Regions from separate parts of the Arthrobacter sp. Z1-9 genome, predicted to be linked through region 3. Evidence: riboswitches for the same ligand, from Rfam matches in the RefSeq annotation. Region 3 holds a riboswitch; each other region holds the start of a gene.
The links. A riboswitch is a leader RNA that binds a small molecule or an ion and turns the genes downstream of it on or off. The one in region 3 is predicted to bind thiamine pyrophosphate.
Positions count from the first base shown of each region.

Region 1 (5,690 bases), 320 kb from region 3:
CTGCTGCCCGGATATGGGTGGGCTGCGTCATGTAGCGGCGGGCCATGGCGATGACCGGGCCGGGCATGGTGGCGGAGAACAGCAGGGTCTGGCGGACTGCCGGTGTACCGGCGATGAGGGTTTCCACGTCCGGCAGGAAGCCGAGGTCCAGCATCTCGTCAGCTTCGTCCAGGATGACGATTTTGACGTTTTTCAGGCTCAGGTGCTTCTGCTTGTAGAGGTCGATCAGGCGGCCCGGTGTTCCCACCACGATCTCCACGCCCTTCTTCAGGGCCTCCACCTGCGGTTCGTAGGCACGGCCGCCGTAGATGGTGGTGATGCGGGCGTTGCGTTTCCGGGATGCCGTCTGCAGGTCATTGGCCACCTGCACGGCGAGTTCGCGCGTAGGCACGATGACCAGGGCCTGCGGGGCACCGGGGACCGGAAGCTTGTCGTAGCCGGGGTCGTCCTGGCCAACCACGCGCTGGAGGGCGGGGATGCCGAAGCCGAGGGTCTTGCCGGTACCGGTCTTGGCCTGGCCGATGATGTCGTGGCCGGACAGGGCCACCGGCAGGGTCATGGCCTGGATGGGGAAGGGGTGGGTGATCCCGGCGTCGGCCAGGGATTCCACGATGTCAGCCCGGACGTTGTAGTCCGCGAAAGACTTCTCCGCGATCTCGTGCGGCTTTTCGTCCGAGATGATGGTTTCTTCCGGCTCGATAGTCTCGGTGCCGGACTCGTCGGTCAGAAGTTGGTGCGTATGCAATTCACTCACTGGGGAGTTTCCTTATTCATTTGGGCAGTGGCGCTGCCTGCTCAACGGGCCGGCCAGGGACTGTTCCGGAGCACGCTCGGGCGCACAAGCAATTCCAGTGGAAGCCGATCGCGGGCTATCTAAATGCTGGCACTGGTGACCAGCGGGTGTATCTCAAGATCGCGTAGGGGCGGGCTTGTTGGTTTCAAATCAAGGAAATCAACGACCGGGCATCCATTTCTACATCTCCAGTCTAGCCGCAGGCGGCCCAAATCCCGGCTTTGGGGGCCGCGGGGCCCCTCGACGCCACTACTCCACGAGCTCGAAATGGACTTCCCGCGTTGCGATATCCGAGGAGACGAGGCGGACCCGGACCTTGGTCCCGGACACCAGTTCTCCGGCGCAGCGGGCGGTTGCAGCGGGGTCTGCGATCTGGATGATCCCCGAACCACCGTTCCCGTTACCGTTCTTCCCGTTGCCGTTGCCGTTGCCGTTTTTGCCGTTCTCTTTTTGCGGCTTGGACCCGGAAATCACGATTGCGTCGAATTCCTGCCCGATGTGGTTAACCAGCAGGGCAGCCTCGACGGTATCCAGGGCCATCCGCTCCATCCGTGATGCCAGCTGGTCGGATCCGGCCATGATCTCGGGCAGGGACTGAAGCGCCTCCCGCGCCCACGCTGGTACCTGGCCGCCGTTGCTCAACGCCTCGCAGATGACCAGGACAAAGCGGTCCACGAGACGGCGCAGCGGAGCGGTGGTATGCGCATAGGCGGCACCAATGGCGGATTGGACTGCGTCTTCCGGGACGGAACCGTCAAAGGCCGTGTAAGCGGCACCCCGGAACAGCATGCCGGCCGAGTGCAGGATGGCAAGCTGGCGGGGATCTGTGGAATCCAGGCTGCGCAGGTATTCGCCGTAGCTGACCTCGCCGTCCCAGGGCTTGCCAAGGGCCTCGGTCTGCAGCCGGAAATGGTTCAGGGAGCGCTCGTCCGGCGATGGCATGGTGCGCAGGATGCCCACCTTCCCCGCCAGCATCATGCCCGCCGCTGCCATGCCGGTCATGAGGGATATCTGCGCGTTCCAGTCCTCCACTGGAAGCTGGGGAGCGGCGGCGATCCGGTAGCCGCCGTCGGGAAGCTGGACAATTTCCTGTTCCGGCATGTTCAGGCTCGCACCCCCGCGGGCCCGTTCAAGGTCCACCCGCTTGAGCCCCACTTCCCTCAGGAGCTGCAGCACCGGCGAGGCGGTGCCGGCGTCGAGCTCCGCCTGCACGCCCTTGTAGCTCAGTTTCGCGCGGCTGCGCATCCGGGCCCGCTTCACGGCCACGGACGTCACCTCGGCGGCGCTGTCCAGGCGGAAGTCCCAGACGAACGCCGGGCAGTCCTGGCCGGGGAGGAGGCTGCCCGCTTGTTCGCTGATGACTTCCGGATGCAGCGGGATCCGCCCGTCGGGGGCGTAGAACGTCTGGCCCCGGCGGCGTGTTTCGGCATCCAGGGGCCCGCCGGGGGCCACAAACGCCGGCACGTCGGCGATGGCGTACAGCACGTGGTAGCCGTCACCGTCGGCTTCAATAAACAGCGCCTGATCCAGGTCGGTGGACGAGGCCGGGTCGATGGTGATGAATTCGACGGCGGTGAGGTCGTACGCGGGGAGCTGCAGGGATTCAACGGCCGTTTTCGCGTCAGCCACCGCATCCTCAGGGTAGGCGCCCGGCAGCTCCAGTTCTGTCCTCAGGGCACTGAGTGCTTCCTCAAGCGCGTTGTTGTGCTCGTGGACGTTGGGGGCCAGCCGATGGTGTGACACGAAAGCCAGCCTAGCCCGAATCCGGGCCGGAATGCAGGCATCCGGCCCCGGAGCGGCGATGTCAGGAGGAGGGGGCATCCAGGGCGGCGAGCAGCGCGGCGGCGGCGGCTGCGGGATCGCTCGCTTCCGTAATGGCCCGGACCACCACAATCCTCCGTGCGCCTGCGTCCACCACCTGCTCCACGTTGCCGTGGTCAATGCCGCCGATCGCGAACCAGGGAACACCGCCGTCGGACTGTCCCTCCTGCTCCGCCGGCCGGGCAGCTTCGGCGGCATAGTTCACCAGCTCCAGTCCCACCCCTGCCCGCCCCGGTTTGGTGGGCGTTGCCCATACCGGACCCACGCAGAAGTAGTCCAGTCCGGCGGGACCGGCGGCCGCACCGAGCGCCGCGTCCACCTGGGCAGGGGTGTGGCTGGACAGGCCGATGGCGGCGTTGCCGTTGAGCAGGGTGCGCGCAGCGTCCAGGGGCAGGTCCTTCTGGCCCACGTGGAAGACGGGTGCCCCGGACAGCACTGCGATGTCGGCGCGGTCGTTGACAGCCCAAAGCCGGCCATGTCGCTCTGCCGCTTCCTTGAGTACCGCCAGGAGTTCCAGCTCCTCTGCTGCTTCGATGGCCTTGTCCCGCAGCTGGATAATGTCCACCCCGCCCGCGAACGCTGCGTCCACGAACTGGTCGAAGTCGCCGCGCTCCCTGCGGGCGTCGGTGCAGAGGTAGAGGCGGGCGGCGTTGACGCCGTTGCTGATCTTGGCGCTGCTGAGGACATCGGTACCGGCGGCCGGGGTGTGGGACACATTCATGGGGGAAAGCCTAGTTCCTCTACACTGGCCTCGTACTGCGGGAGCCCGCGGCAGCTGTCACACAGCGCCGGGCTGAGAGGGCGTCAGAGCCGACCGCTTGACCTGATCCGGCTAATACCGGCGTAGGGAAGGAGACAAATGGGCGCATCATCAGAGCCCCTGACCGCGGACGCGGACAGCACCATCCATGCTGATGTGGCGGTGATTGGCGGGGGAGTTATCGGCCACGGTATCGCGTGGGAGGCGATGCGTTCGGGCCGTTCCGTGGTGGTGATCGATGACGCACCGGGTTCGGGGGCCAGCTGGGCCGCTGCCGGGATGCTTGCCCCGGTGAGCGAGTTGCACTACCAGGAGGAGGACCTCCTCGAATTCATGCTGGATGCCTCGGCCCGCTGGCCCGGTTTTGCCGCCGGCCTCACCGCAGCGTCGGGAACAGATCCGGGATACATTACGACGCCGACCCTCGCCGTGGGTGCCGATGCCGCCGACCGCCGGGCGCTGATGGACCTGCGCGCCGTCCAACAGGCCAACGGCCTTACCGTCGAGCCGCTGACCGTCCGGAGCGCGCGGCAACGTGAGCCCCTGCTCAGCCCCGGGATTGCCTGTGCCCTGGACACCCCGGCCGACCATCAGGTGGATCCGCGGCTGTTGGTGGCGTGCCTGCAGGCCGCATTGGCCCAAGGCACGGCTGACGGCGGCGGGAACAGGGACAAAGCCGCGGAATGTGGCACTGAAGCAGCCGACGTCGTCGGCCGTTATGCCGTACGGGCCAAGGCAGCCGGGCTGCTGTGGCAGGACGGAGCTGTTGCCGGCGTGCGCCTGGCGGGCGGGGGAACCGTGCTGGCCGCGGAAACGGTAGTGGCGAACGGGCTGCACGCGGCAGCACTTGAAGGGCTGCCCGCAGGGCTGAACCTGCAACTGCGGCCCGTCCATGGGGACATCCTGCGGCTGGCAGTGCCCCGGCATCTGCAGCCCCTGGTGACGTCCACGGTCCGCGGGCTGGTGCACGGCGTTCCGGTCTACATCGTTCCCCGCAAGGACGGCACGGTGGTGATCGGGGCAACCCAGCGTGAGGATGCGCCGTCGGCCGCGGACGCCGTATCCGCAGGGGGCGTGTACCAGCTCCTCCGCGACGCGCAGGTACTGGTCCCTGCCGTCGCCGAACTCGAGCTGCTGGAGTCCACCGCCCGCGCCCGCCCCGGAACGCCGGACAATGCGCCGTTGCTGGGGCGCGTTCATGCTCCGGACGCGCCCGCCCGCGGGGAGCCAGGGTCCGTTCCCGGCCTCATCATCGCCACCGGGTTCTTCCGCCACGGCGTCCTGCTGGCACCGGCGGCCGCCGCCGTCTGCCGGGACCTGCTGGACGGCCGCGAGGACCCCCGGTGGACGGCCTTCAACCCCTCCCGCTTTTCCGCCAGCAGCGGCCGCTACACCACCGGCTCAGCCAGCCACGTCCTCACCCACACCTCGCCCACGAAGGAAACAGCATGAACATCACCTTGAACGGAACCCGGCACCCTGTGCCCGAGGGCGCCTCCATCACCGTGCTCGTCAGCCAGGTCACTGGCCGCCCCTTGGCTGCCAACGGGCAGGCAACCGACGGCCAGAAGCTTGGCGTGGCCGTTGCCCATAATTCCGAGGTAGTACCCCGCAGCCAGTGGTTCACCACCGCGCTCGCGGACGGCGACGAGGTCGAACTCGTCACGGCAGTGCAGGGAGGCTGACACCATGACCGAAACCATCACTACTCCAAGCCTGGCGGGCCACGACGATCCGCTGGTGATTGACGGCGTCGCGCTGGCATCCCGGCTGATCATGGGTACCGGCGGCGCGCCGAGCCTGGACGGCCTGGGGGCGGCGCTCCTGGCCTCCGGTACCGCGCTGACCACAGTGGCAATGCGGCGGTATTCCACCGCGGAGACGGGCTCGCTCTTTCAGTTGCTCGTTGACCATGGCATCCGCGTGCTGCCCAACACGGCAGGCTGCTTTACTGCGCGGGATGCAGTGCTGACGGCAGAACTTGCCCGGGAGGCCCTCGAAACCGACTGGGTGAAGCTGGAAGTCATTGCGGATGAACACACCCTGCTGCCGGACGCCGTCGAACTGGTGGACGCTACGGAACAGCTCGTCAACAGGGGCTTCAAGGTTTTCGCCTACACCAACGACGATCCGGTCCTTGCGCTGCGGCTGGAGAACCTCGGGGCCACCGCGGTCATGCCGCTCGGGGCGCCGATCGGCACGGGGCTTGGCATCCTGAACCCGCACAACATTGAGCTGATCGTGTCCCGTGCCTCAGTTCCGGTGGTTCTGGACGCCGGCATCGGTACCGCCTCGGACGCGGCGCTGGCCATGGAA
Region 1 is NZ_CP096456.1:2,787,933-2,793,622, reverse strand. Features, by position in the region: gene M1D93_RS12880 (DEAD/DEAH box helicase) at 1-754, opposite strand, end outside; gene M1D93_RS12875 (RNB domain-containing ribonuclease) at 1,043-2,536, opposite strand; gene thiE (thiamine phosphate synthase) at 2,598-3,335, opposite strand; TPP riboswitch at 3,363-3,481, shown strand; gene thiO (glycine oxidase ThiO) at 3,474-4,826, shown strand; gene thiS (sulfur carrier protein ThiS) at 4,823-5,059, shown strand; gene M1D93_RS12855 (thiazole synthase) at 5,064-5,690, shown strand, end outside.
Region 1: linked by a shared signal. The riboswitch ahead of thiO (glycine oxidase ThiO) and the one ahead of thiC (phosphomethylpyrimidine synthase ThiC) in region 3 are both predicted to bind thiamine pyrophosphate.

Region 2 (5,690 bases), 1.5 Mb from region 3:
TAGGATCGGTGCAGCTCATCAGCAGGACCGCCGGCAACGCAATCGCCAGCCCCCGCAGCATGAACCCGACCCCCAGCTCCAGCGAGCCTTCACTCATGGTCCAGATGCCGACGTCGATAAGCGTCTTTCCGCTGTCCGCCGCCAGGATGGAGGTGCTCCAGCCACCCACGGCGGCGGCGATAATGAGCGGCCAGCCCCGCTGCCACAGCAGAGTCAGGGTGAGGCCTGCCAACGGGAACAGCAGGAACTCGAAGACCAGCGCCACCGACGCGGACACCCAGTCGATGGACAACGCCAGCACTGCGGTGACCAGGAAGACGGCGGCGAACTTGCTGAGCGGATTGGCGCGGGTCAGCAGGGCGTGGTTGCCGTGCAGGTTCAACTCCTGCCTCATGGTGCCACCGCCGCCGCAGCAACCATCCGCAGTTCAGTCCCGCCCAGGGCGGCAGTGAACTCGGCATCATGGGTTACGGACACCACGGCCGTGCCCGCATCCAGGAGCTCGGACAGGAACGATGCCAGCTCCGCCCACGTGTTGGCGTCCTGCCCGAAGGTCGGCTCGTCCAGGACCAGGACCTGGGGATGCGCTGCCAGGACCGTGGCTACGGAGAGCCGCCGTTTCTCGCCGCCCGAAAGCGTGTACGGGTTGGCGTCAACCAGTTCGGTGAGCCTGAGCCGCTCCAGCAGCTCGTCCACGCGTTCTTCGCCATGGCCAAGGTGCCGCGGGCCGAACAGCAGTTCGTCCAGTACTTTTCCCGTGACGAACTGGTGTTCCGGCTCCTGGAATACCGTGCCCACGCGCTCGATCAGCTGTTCAGCCTTCCACTGGTAAGGGTCGATCCCAGCTCCCCGGCTGAGCGCCAGCGTAGCGGAAACCTTGCCTGCAACGGGCTCCAGCAGCCCGGCCAGCGTCAGCGCGAGGGTCGATTTTCCCGCTCCATTCGGCCCGGTGACAGCCAGCGCCTGCCCGGCGCGGACCTGCGCGGAGATACCCTGCTGCACCGGCACCGGCGGCACCTTCCGAAAGCCTTTGCGGCGGGCACGTTCACGCGACACCGCCAGCTCCTCGGCAGCAAGCAGCAGGTCGCCAGTCCCGGGAGCCGAACCGGCAGCACGGAGGCGGGTCGGAGGGACGTAGCCGGGCACCCAGACCCCGGCCGCGATCAGCATGCTGCGGGCTTCGCTAAGGACCTGGTCCGGCGGCCCGTCCAGCAACACGGCGGAATCGGTCGAAGAGCCGGGCTGCAGCACCACAATCCGGTCCACCAGGTCCTTCCACACGGCCACCCGGTGCTCCACCACCACCAGGGTGGCGCCGGTCTTGTCCAGGCAGCGGCCCACGGCGTCGCGCACCTCCACCACCCCGGCAGGGTCCAGGTTGGCCGTCGGCTCGTCGAGGAGAATCAATCCCGGCCGCATGGCCAGGATGCCCGCGAGCGCAAGCCGCTGCTTCTGCCCGCCGGACAGCGCCGACGTCGGGTGGTCCGGCGGCAGGTGCGAAAGTCCGACGTCCTCCAGCGCTTCATGCACCCGTGCCCAGATGTCGCCACGGGGCACGGCGAGGCTCTCGGCGCCGAAGGCAACATCGTCACCCACGCGCGAGAGGACAACCTGGGTCTCCGGGTCCTGCTGCATCAACCCGGCCCGGCCGCGCTGGTCCCGGGGGGAGGCCCCGTCGATCAGCAGCGAACCGGACTCATCGGAATCGCCGGCCTCGCCGTCGTCGTCATTCGCATCCCCCAGCACCCCTGCCAGCGCGTGGAGGAGCGTGGACTTGCCGGCGCCGGAGGGTCCCAGCAGGAGCACGCGTTCACCCGGTTGAATGTCCAGGTCGAGGGCACGGACAGCAGGCTTGGACCGCCCGGCGTGCCGCCAGCCCCAGCCGCGGGCGGTGACTGCAGCCGGCCGCGCCGCCACCGCAGCGCCGGAAAGGGAAGGAGCAGTCATCAGGAAAAGACGGGCTCCGCTGCCGCCTTGCGTGACGCAAAGGAGCTCAGGACACCGGTCCTGGCCAGGCCGCGGGTGGCGATCCAGGACAAAGCCCCGGCAATCACGGCGCCGGAGATGGCGGTGAAGATGATGTATGCCAGCTTGTCCCCGCCGGAGTAGGCGATGTTCCAGCCCCAGGGCGCAAAGGAATCGTTCAGGCCGCAGAAAAGACCCGCAGCTGCGCCGGCGAGCAGTGATACCGGCAGGTTGAACTTCCGGTACACGAAGATCGCGAAGATGATCTCGGCGCCCAGACCCTGGACAAACCCGGAGAACAGCACGGAGGCACCGTACTGCGAGCCCATCAGCAGCTCACCCGTGGCGGCCACTGTTTCGCAGAACAGTGCCGCGCCCGGCTTGCGGATGATGAGCATGCCCAGCACCGCGGGGATCATCCAGCCGCCGGCCAGCAGGCCGGTGAGGGGCGGATAGACGGCGTTCATCGGTGCCGAGACTGCGGCTGCGCCCTGGGACCAGGCCCAGAAAATAACGCCGCCGGCGATGGCGATGAGGGCTGCCACCACGATGTCCACAACGCGCCAGGACTTGCTGGTGGTCTTCTTGATTGCTGTCGTTGCCATGTGATCCTCCTGAGGAACAGGAGGGGAAAGTGGATACAGCAACCGGCGCTGCCGCCGTTGCCGCACACTTCGAGAACTCGACTCCCTTGCGCCGGTACTAACCGGATCAGGTTCGAGGGTCTGCGGCTATCCGCACTCTCAGCGCCCACCTGCGGATCCTGGCATGGCCAGTGATGCCCGACGGCGGCGCTCCCCTGTCGTTGAATGATTCTGTCGGTAAATAATCGCCCTTGTGGGCGGGGTCCAGTTTACACCGGAGGAGGGGTAGATTGTGGGCCATGACTGCCAATTCCCCGCATGTGACCGAGTTCGATCCGGATTCCGATGCCGTCCAGCCGGAGGGATCCCTGCAAGCGCTCATCGCCCGGATCGAAGGGGAGATCCACGAGCTCCAGTTTCCCGGCTTCTCCCTGGATGATGCACTGAATCTGGGGCTGCTGCTCGTGGAGCTGGGCAAGGAGGGCCAGTTTCCCATCGCGATAGACATCACCAAGGGCGAGCAGGTGCTGTTCCATGTGGCGCTGCCCGGCGCCACGCCGGACAACGAGCACTGGATCCGCGCCAAGCAGCGCACCGCCGCCCGGTATGAGGTGCCCTCCCTGCTGGTGGGGCTGCGCGGCCGGCTCAATGGCGGACGGATCGAGGACAACGCCTCGTTCGATCAGAGCCGCTATGCGGCCCACGGAGGCTCGTTCCCTGTGTACGTCACGGGGGTGGGTGCAGTCGCAACGGTGACTGTTTCCGGGCTTCCGCAGGTGCAGGACCATGACCTGGTGGTACAGGCCCTGCGCGAGGTCCTCGGTTCCATGTGGACGGACTGACGTCGGGGGCCTCAACGAGTTCGCTATGGACTCCGCCACATGCCGGGAGTACATTCGAGGCGAGCGGCCGGAGTTCCACACAGGAGGACGCCATGATTGGTCCTGCAGCCGAAAACCAGGTGCGGGCGGCGGTGGACAAGGCCGCCGAGGAAATGATCTACATCGGCCCGGACCACCCCTACTATCCCCTGCTGGCGGAACTTGTGTCCGCCGTCGGGAAAGCCTGGCAGCAAGGGTACGAGCACGGCCGGCGCGGCGGGCACCATGCCAATCCCTACATGTGGAGCACCTCGGAGGGGTGAGCACCACCCGGCCACAGGGGCCGCGCAGCGGCCGCCGTCCAGCAGGATGCAAAGCGTCCTTAGCTTTTATTAGTAACCATGCTTACTATGTTGTCTCCCGGCTTTTGAGGAGACAGGTCATGACAATCAGCACCCGGGCCACCGGAGCGAGGACCGGCCTGCAAAAGGCCGCGCTTGCAACCGGCGCCCTCTTCCTGCTGGTCGGTGTCCTGGGGTTCATCCCCGGGATCACCACTAACTATGAAGCCCTGGGCATGGCCGGGCACCGCTCGGGAGCCTTGCTGTTGGGCGTTTTCCAGGTATCCATCCTGCACAACATCGTGCACCTGGCCTTCGGGGCGGCGGGACTTTTGCTGGCCAGAACCCACCAGCAGGCAAGGAGCTTCCTCATCTACGGGGGCGTTGTTTACCTGGTCCTCTGGCTCTACGGCCTCCTGGTGGGCGATCAAACCCCGGCCAACTTTGTCCCCGTCAACGGGGCCGACAACTGGCTGCACCTGGCCTTGGGGCTGGGCATGATCATCCTGGCCATCCTGTTGTCACCGCGGACCACCCCACGCCGCCGCCCCGGCCGGAACTCGACCACCCAGCCATAACCGAACCGTCACCGTCGACGCCGCAGCACCGGCAGCACCACCTGCCGCCCAAAGGAGCATCATGAAAATTCCGGAACCCCGAGGTCCCATCAGCACCGCACTGTTCGGTGCCCTGGCAGTTGCCCCCGGCACCGGCGACGGCGCCACGGGCGTGGAGGAACTGCGCCGGCTGGTCACGGAACAGCTGGATGCAGCCACTGACATCATCGCGGACGACGACGTCCAGCTGGCTCTCTTCTGCCTCTACGAGCTCCACTATTCCGGCCTTGACGGCGTCAGCGATGACTGGGAGTGGGAGCCGGGCCTTATCCAGGTCCGCCGCCTGCTCGAAAGGCCGTTCGAGGAAGCGCTGCGTGCCGCTGCCCAACCGATAGCCGGCGAGCTGGACCTGCCGCCTGCAGCGGAGATGACCAGTGACGCTGTGGCCGACGTCCTGTTCGGACTTGCCGGCACCGACACGGGGCCCAGCGTGTCCCGCTACGTGGCCAAGAAGGCGAGCCTGGACCAGCTCAAGGAGTTCCTGATCCACAAGTCCGTCTACCAGCTCAAGGAAGCAGACCCGCACACCTGGGCCATCCCCCGGCTCACGGGGAGGCCGAAGGCTGCACTGGTGGAGATCCAGGCCGACGAGTACGGCGGGGGACGCCCCGAGCGCATGCACAGCGCGCTCTTTGCCCGCACTATGCGGGGGTTGGGCATGAACGACGAATACGGGGCCTACGTCAACGCGGTACCCGCAGTCTCCCTGGCCGCGGTGAACATGATGTCCCTCTTCGGGCTGAACCGCCGGCTTCGCGGCGCCATCACCGGACACCTGGCACTTTACGAGATGACCTCCTCCCAGCCCAACCGCCTTTATGGCAAGGGCTTCCGGCGGCACGGCTTCGATGCGGACGTGACCCACTATTTCGACGAGCACGTTGAAGCCGACGCCGTCCACGAGCAGATCGCCGGCCGGGACCTGGCCGGTGGACTGGTGGAGGCTGAGCCCGGGCTGCTCGCGGACGTTCTGTTGGGGGCAACGGCGGCAATGGCGATCGACGGCAGGCTTTCCACGCACCTTTTGGGGTGCTGGGAAAACGGACAGACCTCGCTGCGGGCGGGCGTGCCGGCGGCAGCATGAGTACTCAGGCCATCAGGCAGTCCGCAGAGTACATCCTGCCGCTGCGCTGGACCGAGGATTCAGCACTCCCGGACCTGGTCGCCTACCTCGGGCACCTTACCGGGTGGATACCCGTCACCGTGGTGGACGGCTCCGCTCCGGAACTGTTCAAGCGGCATGGGGCAGCTTTCCCGCCTGGCGTCCGCCATATCCGTCCGGCAGCGGGCGAAGACAGCCACAGCAAGGGTGCAGGCAACGGCAAGGTGGCCAGCGTCATGACCGGCGTCCGTGCCGCCAAG
Region 2 is NZ_CP096456.1:4,003,166-4,008,855, forward strand. Features, by position in the region: gene M1D93_RS18520 (energy-coupling factor transporter transmembrane component T family protein) at 1-394, opposite strand, end outside; gene M1D93_RS18525 (ABC transporter ATP-binding protein) at 391-1,947, opposite strand; gene M1D93_RS18530 (ECF transporter S component) at 1,947-2,570, opposite strand; TPP riboswitch at 2,636-2,776, opposite strand; gene M1D93_RS18535 (heme-degrading domain-containing protein) at 2,849-3,391, shown strand; gene M1D93_RS18540 (hypothetical protein) at 3,484-3,693, shown strand; gene M1D93_RS18545 (DUF4383 domain-containing protein) at 3,813-4,289, shown strand; gene M1D93_RS18550 (iron-containing redox enzyme family protein) at 4,351-5,412, shown strand; gene M1D93_RS18555 (glycosyltransferase family 2 protein) at 5,409-5,690, shown strand, end outside.
Region 2: linked by a shared signal. The riboswitch ahead of M1D93_RS18530 (ECF transporter S component) and the one ahead of thiC (phosphomethylpyrimidine synthase ThiC) in region 3 are both predicted to bind thiamine pyrophosphate.

Region 3 (5,690 bases):
GCGGCCGTCACGCTTGGTGCGTGAGTCTGCAACGACGATGCGGTAGTACGGTGCGCGCATTTTGCCAAAGCGCTTAAGGCGAATCTTTACGGCCACTTTTGTGGTCACTCCTGTTTCAGAAAAGGGGGTGAACCCGGCGTTCTGCACCCGTGGGGCGGGCCGTACTTGCGGGTTCGAAGGACAGGATCCGGACGCGGAGAGAGGGGCCACGCAGATCGAGTACCTGTTTATTGTGCCAGATGAGCGTCCTAATTTCGACTTGACACCCCAACCCAGCTGTCACCGGTGCGAAGCGGAAGCCTGCGTCAGGAGGACCAGACGTACAGCCCGCTGCGCTCGGAATCGTCGATTCCGCCGGCCAGTTCCGCCAGCTGCTCCACATAGGCACGGGCCTGGGCAGCGTCGAAAGGCATGTCGTCCTGCGCCGCCCACTGTTCGGCGACGTCATCGAGCACATTGCCCTCCCCTTCCACCTCGTAGGTCAGGAGGTCGGCCAGGGCGCGGACCATGGCCGGTGGTACCGCCAGGAGCGAATCGCTTGCCACGTCCACCATGGTCAGCTCATAGTCGGCACCGCCGGCATGAACGGCAGTGCCTGCAAGCTCACCGAGCTGTTCAACTTCGAAGTCGCTGATTTCCGGGATCCGCACGGCCTGCGTCGCCGGCCCGCTGCCGCCCTGGTCCAGGATGCCGGCGCGCTTCAGCGCGCCGTCGTGGGTAGCGACAAAGATCTCGGTAAAGCCCATGGGAATGCCCTCATTCCGTCGACGATGCGGCCCACGCAGGGCGGCACCTGCCGCCCCGGCCGTTCCGTTTCAGCCTAGTACAAGGCCCGCCCCGGTCCACGTGGAGCAGCTGCAGCGGCGTCAGCGGACCGCTACGCGGATCCGGTTGCGCCACGGATCCTCAAACCGAAGTTCCGCCCCGGTGTGGTGCGACGGCAGTCCGGCGACCTTCAGCCGGTCTGCGAGCGCCCCGAGGTCGTCCCCGGACGGCACCTCGATGAGCACCTCGCCAAGGCCAAGGGTGTCCTTGCGGGGACCGGCGCCGCGGCTGTTCCACACGTTCATGGCCATGTGGTGGTGGTAGCCGCCGGCCGAAACAAACAAAGCCTGCCCGTGCCAGCCGGCGGTTTTCTCAAACCCGAGGACTCCTACGTAGAAGTCGCGGGCCAACTGGACGTCGCCCACCTGGAGATGGACGTGGCCCACCCCTGCCGCGCTCCCGTGCTGGCGCTGAAGGGACTCTTCGGTGAGGTGCTGCTCGAGGTACCGCTGCGGCGGCAGGGCGAGGCTGTCCATCACAACGTCAGTGCCGTTCCAGGACCAGTTGCTGCGCGGCCGGTCCCAGTAGAGTTCGATGCCGTTGCCTTCCGGATCATTGAAGTAGAAGGCCTCGCTGACGAGGTGGTCGGCGCTGCCTGTGAAGGAACGCGGCTCAAACTGCGCGGCGGTGGCGATGGTGGCGGCCAGGTCCGCCTGGTTCTCGAATAGGAGCGCCGTGTGAAAAAGACCGGCCTCTCCCCTGCCCGGGAGGTTCAGCCCCGGAGCGGGCGCGAGGTGGACCAGCGGCTTCTGCAGCCGTCCCAGGTAGAGTCCGCCGTCCTGCTCGGCGATGACCTCAAGACCGAGGGCACGCTGGTAGTAATCCGTCATCACCTTCATGTCGCCCACCTTGAGCATCACGGTGCCCATGGCGAGGTCGGCAGGAAGAAGATCCTGGCTGGCGGCTTCTGCAGTCATTGAAAACTCCCGGTGCTGGGGCCCTGCGGGTTGTGGGCCTATACCCTTAAAATTACTTGAAGCTTCAATTTATTCCAAGTGCGTTGAATGTGAGCTGCAGCCTCGCCCCGTTCACCGGATGACGCGGCCACCCAGCACAACGTGTGCCAGGTCGCTGACCACGGCCGGAACCTGCCGGGGATCCTCCCGGCACAGGACGACGTCGGCCCTGGCCCCCTCCTGCAGCCCCTCAGCACCCAGCCACCTGCGGGCGGCCCAACAGGCAGCGTCGAGGGCAGCGGCCATTGGCAGGCCCGCGCGGTGAAGGGCCAGAATTTCATCGGCGATCCTGCCGTGCCGGATGACGCTGCCGGCATCGGTACCGGCATAAATCTGCACCCCTGCTTCATACGCCTCCAGCACCCGCTCCGCCCGGCGCTCCCAGAGCGCGCGCATATGTGCGGCGTACCGGGGGAACTTGTGCTCCGCCTGGTCGGCGATGTCCGGAAACGTCGCGATGTTGATGAGGGTGGGCACAATGGGAACGCCCTGCTCGACGAACCGCGGCAGGTGCCGTGGCAGGAGCCCGGTGGCATGCTCGATGCAGTCAATCCGCGCGTCCAGCATCTGGTCCAGGGTTTCTTCGGCAAAACAATGGGCAGTGATCCGGGCGCCCTCGTCGTGCACCGCCTGCACGGCGTCCTTGACGACGTCGGCGGGAAACGACGGCGCCAGGTCGCCGGCGTCGCGGTCAATCCAGTCCCCGACAAGTTTGACCCAGCCGTCACCGTCGCGGGCCTGCTTCCGGACGGCTTCCACCAGGCCCTGCGGTTCCACTTCCTCGGCGAAGCCCCGCAAATACCGGCGGGTCCGTGCAACATGCCTGCCGGCGCGGATCAGTACGGGGGCATTGCTGCTGTCCTGAAGGAAGCGCGTGTCTACAGGGGAACCTGCGTCCCGCACCAGCAGCGTTCCGGCGTTCAGGTCGGTCCTGGCCTGTTCCTCCGAAGTTGCTGCGTCAACCGCACCTCCGGGCCCCAGCCCGATATGGCAGTGGGCATCCACGAATCCAGGCAGCACCCAGCCGTCCAGGATCCTGTCCGGTTCCCCTGCCGGCCGGTGGTACGTCAGCCTGCCGTCAACTGACCACAATCCCCGCCGCTCGCTGTCCGGCCCGGTGAGGACGGTTCCCGTGAAGTTGATGATTTCTGCCATGGATTTGCCTCTTTCCCGCCCCGTCAGGCTAGCACCGCCGGGATATGGCAGGAGCCCCTCCCCCTGGCCCCTTTCCGGGGTGTGGTAGCTTTCATCTTGACCACACGGGTGCCCCTGCAGGGGCTGAGATCGGGCTGACGCAGCCTGCGACCGTTGAACCTGTCCGGGTAATGCCGGCGAAGGAAGTGAGTATTTCTTGAGTACACCAATTTCCCAATTGAACCCTGCCCGCATGGTAGCCGGCGAGGCGGCGGACGGCCGGCTCCAGGCCCCCGTCACGCAATCGCTGCAGTCCCACTCCCTGGCTTTTGTCCACGATGAAGCATCCGGGATACAGGTGCCCGTGACGGAAATAGCCCTGGCGGCTTCACCCAACGGCGACTCCAACGGCCCGTTCCGGATCTACCGCACTGCCGGCCCGGGGAGCGACCCCGTACGCGGCCTCGACCCTTACCGCTCCGCGTGGATCGAAGAGCGCGGCGACACGGAAACTTATCGCGGCCGCGCAAGGAACCTGTTCGACGACGGCCGCTCCGCTGTGCGCCGCGGTGCCGCCAGCGCGGAGTGGAAGGGGGAACGTCCGGTGCCCCGCCGCGCCGTCGAAGGCCGGACGGTGACGCAGATGCACTATGCGCGGCAGGGCGTCATCACCCCCGAAATGCGCTTCGTGGCGTTGCGGGAGAACTGCGATGTGGAACTGGTCCGCAGCGAACTGGCCGCAGGCCGGGCCATTATTCCGAGCAACATCAATCATCCCGAGTCGGAACCCATGGTCATCGGCAAAGCCTTCCTGGTGAAGATCAACGCCAACATCGGCAACTCGGCGGTCACCAGTTCCATCGCCGAAGAGGTGGACAAGCTGCAGTGGGCCACCCAGTGGGGCGCCGACACGGTGATGGACCTTTCCACCGGCGACGACATCCACACCACCAGGGAATGGATCATCCGCAACTCCCCCGTTCCGATCGGCACCGTGCCCATCTACCAGGCCCTGGAGAAAGTCAACGGTGAAGCGAACGCGCTGACCTGGGAGATCTTTCGCGACACCGTCATTGAACAGTGCGAACAGGGCGTGGACTACATGACCATCCACGCCGGCGTCCTCCTCCGGTACGTTCCCCTGACCGCCAACCGTGTGACCGGCATCGTATCCCGCGGCGGATCGATCATGGCCGGCTGGTGCCTGGCCCACCACCAGGAAAATTTCCTCTACACGCACTTCGACGAGCTCTGCGAAATCTTCGCACGATACGACGTCGCGTTTTCATTGGGCGACGGCCTGCGGCCGGGGGCGACGGCCGATGCCAACGATGCCGCGCAGTTCGCCGAGCTGGATACCCTCGCGGAACTGACGCAGCGCGCCTGGGAGTACGACGTCCAGGTAATGGTGGAAGGCCCCGGCCACATTCCGTTCCACCTGGTCCGGGAAAACGTCGAACGCCAGCAGGAGCTGTGCAAGGGCGCGCCCTTCTACACCCTGGGCCCGCTCGTTACCGATGTGGCACCCGGGTACGACCACATCACGTCTGCGATCGGCGCCACGGAAATCGCCCGCTACGGCACGGCCATGCTGTGCTACGTCACCCCAAAGGAACACCTGGGCCTGCCCAACAAGGACGACGTCAAAACAGGAGTGATCACGTACAAGATCGCAGCGCACGCCGCAGACCTCGCCAAGGGCCACCCGGGGGCGCACGAACGCGATGACGCCCTGTCCAAGGCACGCTTTGAGTTCCGCTGGCGGGACCAGTTCGCGTTGTCCCTGGACCCGGTGACGGCCGAGGCCTTCCACGATGAAACGCTCCCCGCGGAGCCGGCCAAGACAGCGCATTTCTGCTCCATGTGCGGTCCCAAGTTCTGTTCCATGAGGATCAGCCAGGACATCCGGGACGAATACGGGTCAGCGGAGCAGCAGGCTGCCGCCGCGGGAATGCGCGGGAAAAGCGAGGAATTCCTGGCAGCCGGCGGCAAGGTCTACCTGCCGGAGCTGCAAGTTCGCGTGAAGGGCCGCCCGTAGCTGCACCACGCTTTCCGTCCGGCAGGCTATTGGGGGCCTGCCGGACGGGGAAGCTGTACCGGCAGGTTTCAGGAAGCCCTGGCAGGCTGGCTCCTGCTGACCTCGCTGATGAACGACCGGATAATGCGGTCACCTTCCCGGGAGTCATGGGGCCGGTGCCCTCCCGCCGCCGTGCGGTGCAGGGCGCCGGTCTCACGCAGGTAGCCGGCGATCTCCTCGTAGAGCGGCTCCCATCCACCGGTGAGCACCATGGTGGGAACGCCGGGAACAATATGCAGCGGCGCCTCCCAGGAGGGGGCCTGCAGCCGCAGCCTCCTGGCCGAGCGCTTCTCCTCCGCTGTGGCCGGCTGCTGCAGGTCCGTGGCATAGACCCGCCGGACGAACTCGCGCTGGAAATCCTCGTCGCTCATGTGGTCCCGGACATCGAACAGGGGCTGCATCAGCCCGATATGGGCCGCCGTGGCCGGCAGTTCCGCGGTGAGCGAGAGGCAGGCCGGTTCCACCAGCGTCAAGGAAAAGACGAGGTCGGGACGTTCGACGGCGGCCATCATCGCTGCGATGGCTCCCTGGGAATGCGCGACGACGTGCCCGCCGGCGGCGCCCCTGCCATCATCGGCAAGGGACCGCAACACAATGGCGGCGTCCTCGTCAAAGGAGGACTCAACAGGATCAGCCACAGGATGGTACCCGTGGCGGCGCAGGAACAGTGCGTCGTAGGACAGCGCCATGCCGTGCTG
Region 3 is NZ_CP096456.1:2,469,917-2,475,606, forward strand. Features, by position in the region: gene rpsP (30S ribosomal protein S16) at 1-96, opposite strand, end outside; gene M1D93_RS11455 (hypothetical protein) at 306-746, opposite strand; gene M1D93_RS11460 (VOC family protein) at 867-1,742, opposite strand; gene M1D93_RS11465 (amidohydrolase family protein) at 1,854-2,936, opposite strand; TPP riboswitch at 3,031-3,138, shown strand; gene thiC (phosphomethylpyrimidine synthase ThiC) at 3,169-4,953, shown strand; gene M1D93_RS11475 (alpha/beta fold hydrolase) at 5,022-5,690, opposite strand, start outside.